DNA from 3 places in the Streptomyces sp. SID8374 genome. Region 3 is predicted to be linked to each of the others. Evidence: riboswitches for the same ligand, from Rfam matches in the RefSeq annotation. Region 3 holds a riboswitch; each other region holds the start of a gene.
What was found. Region 3 has a riboswitch for thiamine pyrophosphate ahead of thiC (phosphomethylpyrimidine synthase ThiC). Riboswitches for the same ligand answer to the same signal wherever they lie in the genome.

Region 1 (4,430 bases), 2.2 Mb from region 3:
GGAGGTGGAGCCAGGCGGGGACGAGTGCATCGGTCTTTGCGTCGATCTCGGTCACAAGGACAAGCGTGCCATCCAGGACCGACAGCCGGTAGCCGGGCCGACCGTACGGGGGTCGGCCCGGGTGGTCACAGGGCCGTGGACTTCAGCGGTACGGCGGGGTCGGCGACCCGGTCGGGGTCGAGGGCGGCCCCGGATTCGATGAGCTTGCGGCCCTGGGCGAGGTCGCGCGGGCGGCCCACCGCGAGGACGGCGACCAGGGCCCCGCCCTTCAGCCAGCACACCGACCAGGTGGCCTCGGCGCCGTCGCCGCGCCAGATCAGGGTGTCGGCGTGGGCGTGGTGGCCTGCGTACTGCACGAAGCGGCCGAACTGCTCGGACCAGAAGTACGGGACGGGGTCGTGGACCGGCAGCGGCGCACCGCTCTCCGCGGCGAGGATCGCGGCGGCGGCGGTGCGCGGGCCCTGGAGGGCGTTGTCCCAGTGGTGGATCAGCAGGCGCTCGCCGTAGCGGGCGGACGGGAAGGAGGCGCAGTCCCCGACGGCGTACACATCGGGCAGGGAGGTGCGCAGGGCGCTGTCGGCGGTGACCGAGCCGTCCGGGCCGCGTTCGATCCCGGAGCCGGCGAGCCAGCCGGTGGCGGGGCGGGCGCCGATGCCGACGACCACGGCCCCGGCGGGCAGCCTCCGGCCGTCCGCGAGGACCACCGCGCCCTCCTCGACGCGCTCCACCCGGGCGTCGGTGAGGAGTTCGGCGCCGCTCTCCGCGTACCAGTCGGCCATCGGGGCGGCGACCTCGGCGGGCAGGGTGCCGGCCAGCGGACGGGCGGCGGCCTCGACGACGGTGACCGTGCACCCGGCGGCGCGGGCGGCGGTGGCGAACTCGGCGCCGATCCACCCCGCCCCGACGACGACCACGTCGTGCTGCCGCTCCAGGACGGGCCGCAGCCGGGCGGCGTCGTCGAGGGTGCGCAGCAGATGGACGCCGGGGACGCCTTCGGTGCCGGGCAGGGCGATGGGCTCGGCACCGGTCGCCAGGACCAGGACGTCGTAGGGGACGGGGCCGTCCGCCGTGTCCAGGACGTGGTCGGCGGCGCGCAGGGCGGTGACGTCCAGGCCGAGGCGCAGCGTGATCTCCAGCGCCTCGAAGTCGATGTCGAAGGCGGAGTCCTCGGCCTTGCCCAGCAGCACCGCCTTGGACAGCGGCGGCCGGTCGTAGGGCTGGTGGGGTTCGGCGCCGATCAGGGTGACGGGGCCGGTGAAGCCGGCTTCCCGCAGGGCGACGGCGGTCTGCACACCCGCCATGCCCGCCCCGACGATCACGACGTTCCGTGTGCGCTGCCGCGCCGCGTGGTGTTCCGTCTGCTCGCTCACGTGTACCAGTCTATTCATCTGACTACGGATCAGATGGTGACTTCCTCCACCACGCTCGTCCCGCTGCCCTCCTGCGACTCCCACGCCCAGCGCTCGTCCAGCCGCACCCGGCCGTCCGGGAGTTCGGTGACGGTGGAGAGGCAGTGTCCGGAAGAGGTCGTTCCGTCCCGCTTGAGCTGGACGTAGCGGAAGTCGAGGGCGTCCCCCTCGCGGGTGCCGACGAGATGGCCGCGGACCACGTCACCGCCCGCGTACTCGGCCCAGACCGTGCCGTCCTGCTCGTGGTACGTGAAGCGGGTACGGGTGCCGACCTGGCCCGGGGCCTGGTCGGCGACGGGTGAGAGGACGAGACCGTCGAGTGAACGGGCCACGGTGGCTGCTCCCTTGACCGTGCTGTGGGCGGGTGGGTCTAGGCTGGTCACGGTAGAACACTCGCGGGAGCCCGGACGCACCGGGCTGAGAGGGAGGCTGGAGCGCCTCCGACCGTACGAACCTGATCCGGGTCATGCCGGCGAAGGGAGGGGCTGGACACCCATGCGCGTCTCGGGGAAGACCTCCGGAATTCCGGGGGGAAGCTCAGGATCCGATGTCCTCGTCATCGGGGGCGGCATCATCGGCCTGGTCACCGCGTGGCGGGCGGCCCAGCGCGGGCTGGGCGTCACCGTGGCCGACCCCGGTCCGGGCGGCGGGGCCGCCCAGGTCGCGGCGGGCATGCTGGCCGCCGTCACCGAACTGCACTACGGCGAGGAGATGCTGCTCGGCCTCAACCTCGCCTCCGCCGCCCGCTATCCGGAGTTCGTCGCGGAGCTGGAGGCGGCGAGCGGCCGGGAAACCGGTTTCCGTACCTGCGGCACGCTGGCCGTCGCGCTGGACTCCGACGACCGGGCGCATCTGCGGGAGCTGCACGCCCTCCAGGAGCGCTCAGGTCTTGAGTCGGTCTGGCTGAGCGGGCGGGAATGCCGCCGCCTGGAGCCGATGCTCGCGCCGGGTGTACGGGGCGGGCTGCGGGTGGACGGTGACCACCAGGTGGATCCGCGCCGGCTCGCGGCGGCGCTGCTGGCCGCGTGCGAGCGGGCGGGGGTGGTGTTCCGCAGGGCTCCCGCCGAGCGGCTCACCGTCGCCGGGGGCCGGGCGGCCGGGGCGGTGCTCGGTGACGGTACGGAGGCCGGGGCCGACCAGGTCGTCCTGGCGGCGGGCAGTCTCAGCGGGCGGCTCGCGGGGGTGCCCGAGGAGGTCCTGCCACCGGTCCGCCCGGTCAAGGGGCAGGTCCTGCGGCTCACCGTGCCCCCGGCGTACGCCCCCTTCCTCAGCCGGACCGTGCGCGCCGTCGTCCGGGGCGGCCACCTCTACCTCGTACCGCGCGAGAACGGCGAGCTGGTCGTCGGCGCCACCAGCGAGGAGATGGGCTGGGACACCACGGTCACCGCCGGCGGGGTCTACGAGCTGCTGCGCGACGCCCACGAACTCGTCCCCGGCATCACCGAGCTGCCGCTCACCGAGACCCGGGCCGGACTGCGCCCCGCATCCCCCGACAACGCCCCGCTGCTCGGCCCGACCGCCCTGCCCGGTCTCCTCCTCGCCACCGGCCACCACCGCAACGGCGTCCTGCTGACGCCCGTCACCGGCGACGCGATGGCCGAAGCGCTGACCACCGGCGAGCTGCCCGAGGTGGCCCGCCCCTTCGCCCCGGGCCGGTTCACGTCCGCCGCCGCCACCCCCGTACTCCAGGAGCAGTCCGCATGACCCCTCAGGTATCCGTCTCGGTCAACGGGGAGCCGCGCACCCTCGACGCGGGCACCGCGCTGGACCGGCTCGTCGCCGCCCTGACCACCGCGCCCTCCGGGGTCGCGGCCGCCGTCAACGAGTGCGTCGTGCCACGCGGCCGGTGGGCCGACACCACGCTCGGCGAGGGCGACCGCATCGAGGTCCTGACCGCCGTCCAGGGAGGCTGACGGTGTCCGACGACGTCTTCACCCTGGGACCCGCCGCCTTCGGCTCCCGGCTGATCATGGGTACCGGCGGGGCGCCGAGCCTGGAGATCCTGGAGCGCGCCCTGATCGCCTCCGGCACCGAGCTGACGACGGTCGCGATGCGCCGCCTCGACCCGACCGTGCAGGGCTCGGTCCTCTCCGTGCTGGAGCGGCTCTCCATCCAGGTGCTGCCGAACACGGCGGGCTGCTTCACGGCCGGTGAGGCGGTGCTGACCGCGCGGCTGGCCCGGGAGGCGCTGGGCACCGACTGGGTCAAGCTGGAGGTGGTGGCCGACGAGCGGACGCTGCTGCCCGACCCGATCGAACTGCTGGACGCGGCGGAGGTCCTGGTCGACGACGGGTTCACCGTGCTGCCGTACACCAACGACGACCCGGTCCTGGCCCGGAAGCTGGAGGACATGGGGTGCGCGGCGATCATGCCGCTCGGCTCCCCCATCGGCTCCGGGCTCGGCATCCGCAACCCGCACAACTTCGAGCTGATCGTGGAGCGGGCCGGGGTGCCGGTGATCCTGGACGCGGGGGCCGGGACCGCGTCGGACGCGGCGCTGGCGATGGAGCTGGGATGCGCGGCGGTGATGCTCGCCTCGGCGGTGACGCGGGCGCAGGAGCCGGAGCTGATGGCGGCGGCGATGCGGCACGCGGTGGACGGCGGGCGGCTGGCGTACCGGGCGGGCCGCATCCCGCGCCGCCACTTCGCCGAGGCGTCCTCGCCGGTGGAGGGGCGGGCGGCGCTGGATCCGGAGCGGCCGGCGTTCTGAGGGTCTCCCGCGCCCCCCACCTGGGACGTGCCCTTGTCACGGATCGGTAAGGGAACGGCCCCGGGAGAGCCCCGGCCCGTCCGGGGTGTCGGTGGCGGCTCGTAGACTCTCGGGGTGGACACGACCCTCCAGGACCCTCTCGTCGGGCAGCTTCTCGACGGCCGGTATCGCATTGAGGCGCGCATCGCCGTCGGCGGGATGGCCACGGTCTACCGGGCCGTGGACACCCGTCTGGACCGGGTGCTCGCCCTCAAGGTGATGCACCCGGCGCTCGCCGTCGACGCCGCCTTCGTGGAGCGGTTCATCCGCGA
Region 2 (4,430 bases), on a different contig from region 3:
ATGGTCAGCACGGCGGCCGTCGGCAGGTCGAGGAGCTGGGCGGTCTGGCGGTAGACCTCCACCTCCAGGGTCGAGTAGGCGGGGCCGCCGAGGATCTGCACGACGCCGAAGGAGGTGAACGTGAAGAGGAAGACCATCAGCGCGGCGGCGGCCACCGCCGGGCCGAGCGCGGGCAGCGTCACCCGCCGCCAGGCGGCGAACCGTCCGGCGCCCAGCACCCGGGCGGCCTCCTCCTGGCGCGGGTCCAGCTGGGACCAGAGGCCGCCGACGGTCCGGACGACCACCGCGTAGTTGAAGAAGACGTGGGCGAGCAGGATCGCCCACACCGTGGTGTCCAGCCGTACGCCCCACAGCTCGTCGAGGAAGCCGCCGCGCCCGAGCAGCGCCAGGAACGCGGTGCCGACGACGACGGTGGGCAGCACGAACGGCACAGTGACGACCGCCCGCAGCACCTGCTTCCCGGGGAAGTCGAAGCGCGCGAAGACGTACGCGCCGGGCAGGGCGATCAGCAGGGTGAGCGCGGTGGAGGCGAGGGCCTGCCAGGTGGTGAACCAGAGGACGTCGAGGATGTCCGGGCGGGACAGTACGTCGCCGATCCGCCCGAACTGCCAGACGCCGTCCGTCTTCAGCCCGCGTCCGACGATCGCGGAGACGGGGTAGGCGAAGAAGACGGCGAAGAACGCGACGGGCACGGCCATCAGGCCGAGCCGCACCGCCGCTCCGCGCCGCCCACCTCCGTCGGCGGTACCGGCTACTTCACGACGAGCGAGTGCCACGACTGGACCCACTGCTCACGGTTGGCGGCGATCTTCTCCGGGGCCACCGTGGCCGGCTTGTCGACCTTCTCGCCGAACTCCGTGAAGATCTCCGGCAGCTTCGCGTCCTTCACGACCGGGTTCACGAACATGTTCAGCGGCACGTCCTCCTGGAACGTCTTGCTGATCAGGAAGTCCAGCAGCGCCTTGCCGCCCGCCTCGTTCTTCGCGCCCTTCAGCAGCCCGGCGTACTCGGTCTGCCGGAAGCAGGTGCCGGTGGAGACGCCGGTGGGGGCCTCCTTGGGCTGCGGGTCGGCGTAGAGGACCTCGACGGGCGGGCTGGAGGCGTAGCTGACGACGAGCGGCCGGTCCGCCTTGGCCTTCCTGCCGCCCGCGGAGCCCGAGAACTCCTCGTTGTAGGCCTGCTCCCAGCCGTCGACGACCTTGACGCCGTTGGCCTTCAGCCTCTTCCAGTAGTCCTGGTAGCCGTCCTCGCCCCGGGAGGCGATGGTGCCGAGGAGGAAGCCGAGGCCGGGCGAGGAGGTGGCCGCGTTCTCGGTGACGAGGAGGTTCTTGTACGCGGGCTTCAGCAGGTCCTCGAAGGTCCGCGGCGGCGCGAGCTTCTTGTCGGCGAAGAACTTCTTGTCGTAGTTGACGCAGATGTCACCGGTGTCGACGGGCGTCACGCGGTGCTTGTCGTCCTGCTCGGTGCCTTCCAGGACCCGGTCCAGGCCCTTGGCCTCGTACGCGGTGAAGAGGCCGTTGTCGAGGGCGCGGGAGAGCAGGGTGTTGTCGACGCCGAAGAAGACGTCGCCGCGCGGGGAGCCCTTGGTGAGGATCTCCTGGTTGAGCGCGGCACCGGCGTCGCCGCTCTTGAGCAGCTGGACGGTGTAGCCGCTCTCCTTGGTGAACTGCTTCAGCACGTCTTCCGAGGCGTTGAAGGAGTCGTGGGTGACCAGGGTGACGGTCTTGGAGCCGCTGCCCTTGGACGCACCGGATCTGGCCGAGGTGTCGTCGGAGCCGCCGCAGCCCGCGAGAACGGTGACGCCGAGCGCCGCGGCGAGCGCGGTCGAGGCGTACTTCTTGGTGGTGCTCATGTGATTCCTCCTGGAGGTGACCAGGAAGAGACGCGGCCCCGCCCGCCACCGGGACGTACCGGAAGCGGGCAGGGCGCAACAGCTTGAGTAAGGTCCGAACTTCCTACCCGGAATGACCCGGGCGAGGTTCAGAGGGTCTGCGGCCAACCTGTCCTTGGTGCCGCACTCTCAGCGCTGTGGCGCTCCCCTGTCGGAATATGAAGTTGATTTCGCGCCCAGGCTACACCGGCGGATTTCGGCCGGTCGGCCAAGGTCACCGGCCCCTCAGCGCTCGGAGGCCGCCAGCTGCCCGCAGGCCCCGTCGATCTCCTGACCGCGGGTGTCCCGGACGGTGACCGGCACCCCGTGGGCCGCGATGGCCTCGACGAACGCCTTCTCGTCCTCGGGGCGCGAGGCGGTCCACTTGGAGCCGGGCGTCGGGTTCAGCGGGATCAGGTTGACGTGGACCCGCTTGCCCTTGAGCAGCCGGCCGAGGAGGTCGCCGCGCCAGGCCTGGTCGTTGATGTCCCGGATGAGGGCGTACTCGATGGAGATGCGGCGGCCGGACTTCTCCGCGTACTCCCAGGCGGCGTCCAGCACCTCGCGTACGTTCCACCGGGTGTTGACGGGGACGAGGGTGTCGCGCAGCTCGTCGTCCGGGGCGTGCAGCGAGACGGCGAGGCGGCACTTGAAGCCCTCGTCGGAGAAGCGCAGCATCGCCGGGACGAGGCCGACGGTGGAGACGGTGATCCCGCGCTGCGAGAGGCCGAGGCCATCGGGCTCGGGGTCGGTGAGCCGGCGGATCGCGCCGACGACACGGTTGTAGTTGGCGAGCGGCTCGCCCATGCCCATGAAGACGATGTTGGAGAGCCGGGCCGGGCCGCCGGGGACCTCGCCGTCGCGCAGGGCGCGCATGCCGTCGACGATCTGGTGCACGATCTCGGCGGTCGACAGGTTGCGGTCGAGGCCGGCCTGCCCGGTGGCGCAGAACGGGCAGTTCATCCCGCACCCTGCCTGGGAGGAGATGCACATCGTGACGCGCTCCGGGTAGCGCATCAGGACGGACTCGACGAGCGTCCCGTCGTGCAGCTTCCACAGCGTCTTACGGGTGGTGTCGTCGTCACAGCTGATGTGGCGGACCACGGACATCAGGTCGGGGAACAGCGCCTCGGCGAGCTTCTCCCGGGACCCGGCGGGGATGTTGGTCCACTGCTCCGGGTCGTGCGCGTACCGCGCGAAGTAGTGCTGCGAAAGCTGCTGGGCGCGGAACGGCTTCTCGCCGGTCGCGGCGACCGCTTCCTTGCGCTCGGCGGGCGTGAGGTCGGCGAGGTGCCGCGGGGGCTTCTTGGCTCCGCGGGGCGCGACGAAAGTGAGTTCTCCGGGCTTAGGCATGGTTCATCCAGTGTCGCAGACAGACGGGTGAGGGCCCGCCGCCCTGTGGACGACGGACCCTCACTCGTGGAACGTGCAGGTGGGACGTGGTGCGCGGCCTGAAAAGGACGCTCAGCCGGAGCCGACGAACAGCACCAGCAGCAGCCAGACCACCGGCGCGGTCGGCAGCAGCGAGTCCAGCCGGTCCATGATGCCGCCGTGTCCGGGGAGCAGGGTTCCCATGTCCTTGATCCCGAGGTCCCGCTTGATCATGGACTCGCCCAGGTCACCGAGGGTGGCGCTGACGGCGACCGCCAGACCGAGGAGCAGGCCCTGCCACCAGGCCCCGCCGTCGATCAGGAACTCCATGCACAGGGCACCGGCGACCATGGCGAAGGAGACGGCACCGAGCAGGCCCTCGCGGGTCTTGCCGGGACTGATGCGGGGGGCGAGCTTGTGGGTGCCGAAGCGCCAGCCGACCGCGTACGCCCCGGTGTCGCTGACGACGGTGAGGACGAGGAAGACGAGGACCCGCCAGTGCCCGTCGTCCGCCGTGAGCATCATGGCGACGAAGGTGGCCAGGAACGGGACGTAGAACGCGGCGAAGACGCCCGCCGTGACGTCCTTGAGGTATCCCTCGGGCGGCTCGGTCATCCGCCAGACCAGCACCGCCAGGGCGGTCAGGGCCATGGCGACCCAGGCCCCCTCCGCGCCGCGCGCGTAGCCGGCGACGACCATCGCGGCGCCGCCGACGGCCAGCGGGATCAGGGGCGCCTTGATGCCCTTCTGCTCCTGGAGGCGGGAGGTCAGCTCCCAGAGGCCGACGACGACGGCGAGGGCGATCACGCCGACGAAGACGGCCTTCACGATGAACAGCGAGGTGACGATGACGGCACCGAGCCCCACACCGACCCCTATGGCGGCGCGCAGATCACGCCCCGCACGCTTCTTCTGCGGCGGGGACGGCAGCGGGGTGGACATGGGCTCCTGCGGCATCTCGTCACGGAACAGGGGGCCGCTGACGTGCGCGGCGTCCCCGTCCCGGCCGTCGCGGCTGGCTGCGTCTCTACCTGCGTCGGGAACGTCCGGCACGTTGGGCATGGGCCGAGTCTGCTGGGCTTCCCGCACATCGTAGGCGGGACCCGCCGAGGCGACCCCCATCTCGGGGGCACCCCGGTAACCGGCTCCCTGCGGTGCGCCCCAGGAAGAGTCGTTCATCAGACTTCGA
Region 3 (4,430 bases):
CGGTGTACTGCGCGGTCTACCGCGACGGCGAGATCGAGCTCATCGCGGTCGCGGACGCCCCCGACGCCCCGGCGGTCGACGAGTGGGCGTCCTTCCGGGAGACCGGCCACGCACACGCGATCGGGCAGTGTCTTCTCGGCCAGCTGGACGAGAAGGACCGCGAGGACCACCTCGACCGGCACCCCGTACGGCCCCTTACTCGTTACTCAGTGCGAGATCGCGCGGCACTTCTGGAGCGGCTCCGAACATTGCGGCGGGGTGAACCGGTCATCGAACGCCAGGAGTACGCACTGGGGACCGTCTGCGCCGCCATTCCCGTCACAGCCGGTGCCACCATTGCGGCGATGGCCATTTCCGTACCCCTGGACCGGGAAGAACGGTTGCTGCCCGCAGTCGAACAGCTACGTGGCGAAGTGGCGAGCCTCTTGCGTTCGTTCGTGTTCTCTATCAGTATCTGAAAAATCACTCCTTGTGATCTGCTATCGCGTGCACCACGATGGCGTCAATAGGGCCATGGGGGATCATTCCTGGCCAGTTTCATCTACTGCGGGGTTGAACGATGCGCGAGTCGGTTCAAGCAGAGGTCATGATGAGCTTCCTCGTCTCCGAGGAGCTCTCGTTCCGTATTCCGGTGGAGCTCCGGTACGAGGTGGCTGATCCCTATGCCATCCGGATGACGTTCCATCTGCCCGGCGATGCCCCTGTGACCTGGGCATTCGGCCGTGAGCTGCTGCTGGACGGGCTCAACAGCCCGAGCGGCGACGGCGATGTGCACATCGGGCCGACCGAGCCCGAGGGGCTCGGCGATGTGCACATCCGCCTTCAGGTCGGCGCGGACCGCGCGCTGTTCCGGGCCGGTACGGCACCGTTGGTGGCGTTTCTCGACCGGACCGACAAGCTGGTGCCCCTCGGTCAGGAGCACACGCTGGGTGACTTCGACGGGAACCTGGAGGAAGCGCTCGGCCGCATCCTCGCCGAGGAGCAGAACGCGGGCTGAGCCGGTCCGTACATCCCCGCCTCGCGCCTCTCACGCCTTACGGCGGCGACCCCTGCCGGTCCGTGCGGGGGCGGCGGCCGTGGACGATGAGGTTCCGGCGCCCTGGCGGTCCGCGGAGACCACCAGTGCGGCGAGCACCGTCGTCACCGGCACCGAGGCGACCAGACCGATCGAACCGACCAGCGTCCGGACGATCTCCTCGGCGACCAGCTCGCTGTTGGCCACCGTGCCCACGCTGCTCTGGGCGATGGAGAAGAGCAGCAGCAGGGGCAGCGCCGCGCCCGCGTACGCCAGCACCAGGGTGTTCACGACGGAGGCGATGTGGTCCCGTCCGATGCGAATACCTGCCCGGTACAGCCCGCGCCAACCCATCTGCGGGTCCGCCTGGTGCAGTTCCCAGACGGCGGAGGTCTGGGTGACCGTCACATCGTCGAGTACCCCGAGCGATCCGATGATGACACCGGCCAGCAGCAGACCGCTCATGTCGATGTCCGGGTAGAGGCCGTGGATGAGGCCGGTGTTGTCGTCGGTGTTGCCGCTCAGATCGGCCCAGCCGATGAAGAGCGAGCCGAGCAGCCCGATCAGCAGCAGTGAGATCAGCGTGCCGATGACCGCGACGGACGTACGGGCCGTCACCCCGTGGCACATGTAGAGCGCCGCCAGCATGATGGCGCTGGCCCCGATCACCGCCACCACCAGCGGATTCGAACCTTGCAGGATCGCCGGCAGGATGAACAGGGTCAGTACGGCGAACGAGACGGCCAGCGCCACCAGCGCCATCACCCCGCGCAGCCGGCCCACCGCGACCACCGCCAGGGCGAAGATCGCCGCCAGCAGCGTCATCGGGATCCGCCGGTTCACATCGGTGACGCTGTACTGGAGGTCGCGGGGCGCGTCGGGGGCGTACGCCACCACCACGCCCTGGCCCTCGCGCAGTTGGCGGGGCGCGTCCGGCTGGACCACCTCGACGAACTTACGGCCCTTGTCGTCGCCGCTGGTCACCTCGACGGTCGCCTTCGCGCACTCCCCCTCCTGCCCGTTGACGGCCTCGCGGCCCGAGGGGGTGGAGGTGTCACCGGTGGGGGGCACCTGTGCGGCGTTGACGTCGGCGCAGTCGACCTTGACGACCTGGACGACCTTGCCGTCCTGGGTCTGCCGGTCGAATCCGACGCCGGTGCGCTCGTGGTCGGGGACGCCGCCGGGCCAGAACGCGATCAGGCCGACGACGACCGCCGTGGCGAACGGGATCAGTACGGCGGCGATGACCTTGCGCAGGTGCTTGGAGACCGGGGCGGCGGGGCCGTGGCTGTGCGTGTGGCCGTGGCTGTGGCCCTGGGGCGGCTGGGGTGCGGGGTCGCTTTGGGGGGAGGTCACGGGGCGATCATCGCAAGAACGGGAGGGCCCTCTGGTCAGCTCGCCGGAAAGGACGCTAGCGTGGAGGCACCTTTGCACACGCGGGAGCTCGGAGCACCGGGCTGAGAGGGCGCTGACCGCCGTACATCCGTACGGGACACGCTGCGCCGACCGCCGAACCTGTTACCGGGTAATGCCGGCGTAGGGAGTAGGTCTCATGACCACAGCGGACGCACGCACGCCTGCCTCGAAACAGAACGACGGAACGCCGGACGGCGCTTCGGACGGCGAGGCCGGGAAGTCCATCGGCTGGCACAAGGGGTACGTCCAGGGCTCGCGCCCTGACCTCCGGGTGCCGGTCCGACAGGTGCACCTCACCAACGGCAAGGACGTGACGCTGTACGACACGTCGGGGCCGTACACCGATCCCGCCATCGACACCGATGTCCGCCGGGGCCTCGCGCCCCTGCGGGAGAACTGGATCATCGCCCGCGGCGACACCGAGCAGTACGCGGGCCGCCCGGTCCGCCCCGAGGACGACGGGCTCAAGCACACCTCGCCGCGCGGCGGGCTGCGCAACCTCGACGCCGTCTTCCCGGGCCGCCCGCGCCAGCCGCGCCGCAGCCGCGACGGACGGCCCGTCACCCAGCTCGCGTACGCCCGTCGGGGGGAGATCACCCCGGAGATGGAGTACGTCGCGATCCGGGAGAACGTCGAGGCCGAAGTCGTACGCGAGGAGATCGCGGCGGGCCGGGCGGTGCTGCCGGCCAACGTCAACCACCCCGAGATCGAGCCGATGATCATCGGCAAGCGGTTCCTGGTGAAGGTCAACGCCAACATCGGCAACTCGGCGGTCACCTCCTCCATCGAGGAGGAGGTCGACAAGATGACCTGGGCGACCAAGTGGGGCGCCGACACGGTCATGGACCTGTCCACCGGCCGCAACATCCACACCACCCGCGAGTGGGTGCTGCGCAACTCCCCCGTGCCGATCGGAACGGTGCCGCTCTACCAGGCGTTGGAGAAGGTGGACGGCCGGGCCGAGGAGCTGACCTGGGAGATCTACAAGGACACCGTCATCGAACAGGCCGAGCAGGGCGTGGACTACATGACGGTGCATGCCGGAGTGCGCCTGCCGTACGTCCCGCTGACGGCCCGTCGTAAGACCGGGATCGTCTCGCGCGGCGGGTCGATCATGGCGGCCTGGTGCCTGGCGCACCACAAGGAGTCTTTCCTCTACGAGCACTTCGAGGAGCTCTGCGAGATCCTCGCGACGTACGACGTCACCTACTCCCTCGGTGACGGGCTGCGCCCCGGTTCGATCGCGGACGCCAACGACGAGGCGCAGTTCGCCGAGTTGCGGACGCTGGGCGAGCTGAACACGATCGCCAAGCGGTTCGGCGTCCAGACGATGATCGAGGGCCCCGGGCACGTCCCGATGCACAAGATCAAGGAGAACATCGACCTTCAGCAGGAGATCTGCGAGGAGGCGCCGTTCTACACGCTCGGCCCGCTGACCACGGATGTGGCGCCCGCCTACGACCACATCACCTCGGGCATCGGCGCCGCGATGATCGCCTGGTGGGGCACGGCGATGCTCTGCTACGTCACGCCCAAGGAGCACCTGGGGCTGCCCAACCGGGACGACGTGAAGACCGGGGTCATCACCTACAAGATCGCCGCCCACGCGGCCGACCTCGCCAAGGGGCACCCGGGCGCGCAGGAGTGGGACGACGCGCTCTCCGACGCGCGGTTCGAGTTCCGCTGGGAGGACCAGTTCAACCTGGCCCTCGACCCGGATACGGCCCGGGAGTTCCACGACGAGACACTGCCCGCCGAACCGGCGAAGACGGCGCACTTCTGCTCCATGTGCGGGCCGAAGTTCTGCTCGATGAAGATCTCCCAGGACATCCGCCGTCAGCACGGCGGTTCGCAGGAGGAGATCGAGGAGGGCATGGCCGAGAAGTCGAAGGAGTTCGCGGCGGCCGGCAACCGGGTCTACCTGCCGATCGCCGAGTAGACGGCCCTTCACACCCGCCCCCGGCATCCGATCGCGGTGCCGGGGGCGGCGTCCGTACGG

Region 1: it holds a riboswitch for thiamine pyrophosphate, as region 3 does, so the genes downstream of both, thiO (glycine oxidase ThiO) here and thiC (phosphomethylpyrimidine synthase ThiC) in region 3, are expected to answer to the same signal.
Region 2: it holds a riboswitch for thiamine pyrophosphate, as region 3 does, so the genes downstream of both, GTY67_RS26360 (thiamine ABC transporter substrate-binding protein) here and thiC (phosphomethylpyrimidine synthase ThiC) in region 3, are expected to answer to the same signal.

What each region holds. Positions count from the first base shown of each region.
Region 1 is NZ_WWGH01000001.1:1,585,445-1,589,874, forward strand. Features, by position in the region: gene GTY67_RS07110 (Rv2175c family DNA-binding protein) at 1-55, opposite strand, end outside; gene GTY67_RS07115 (FAD-dependent oxidoreductase) at 126-1,370, opposite strand; gene GTY67_RS07120 (hypothetical protein) at 1,400-1,741, opposite strand; TPP riboswitch at 1,795-1,907, shown strand; gene thiO (glycine oxidase ThiO) at 1,905-3,113, shown strand; gene thiS (sulfur carrier protein ThiS) at 3,110-3,322, shown strand; gene GTY67_RS07135 (thiazole synthase) at 3,325-4,119, shown strand; gene pknB (Stk1 family PASTA domain-containing Ser/Thr kinase) at 4,234-4,430, shown strand, end outside.
Region 2 is NZ_WWGH01000002.1:581,795-586,224, reverse strand. Features, by position in the region: gene GTY67_RS26365 (iron ABC transporter permease) at 1-698, opposite strand, end outside; gene GTY67_RS26360 (thiamine ABC transporter substrate-binding protein) at 752-1,852, opposite strand; TPP riboswitch at 1,935-2,051, opposite strand; gene rlmN (23S rRNA (adenine(2503)-C(2))-methyltransferase RlmN) at 2,117-3,223, opposite strand; gene GTY67_RS26350 (phosphatidate cytidylyltransferase) at 3,335-4,420, opposite strand; gene frr (ribosome recycling factor) at 4,420-4,430, opposite strand, start outside.
Region 3 is NZ_WWGH01000001.1:3,741,150-3,745,579, reverse strand. Features, by position in the region: gene GTY67_RS16395 (helix-turn-helix domain-containing protein) at 1-458, shown strand, start outside; gene GTY67_RS16390 (SsgA family sporulation/cell division regulator) at 560-997, shown strand; gene GTY67_RS16385 (YibE/F family protein) at 1,028-2,371, opposite strand; TPP riboswitch at 2,442-2,575, shown strand; gene thiC (phosphomethylpyrimidine synthase ThiC) at 2,568-4,370, shown strand.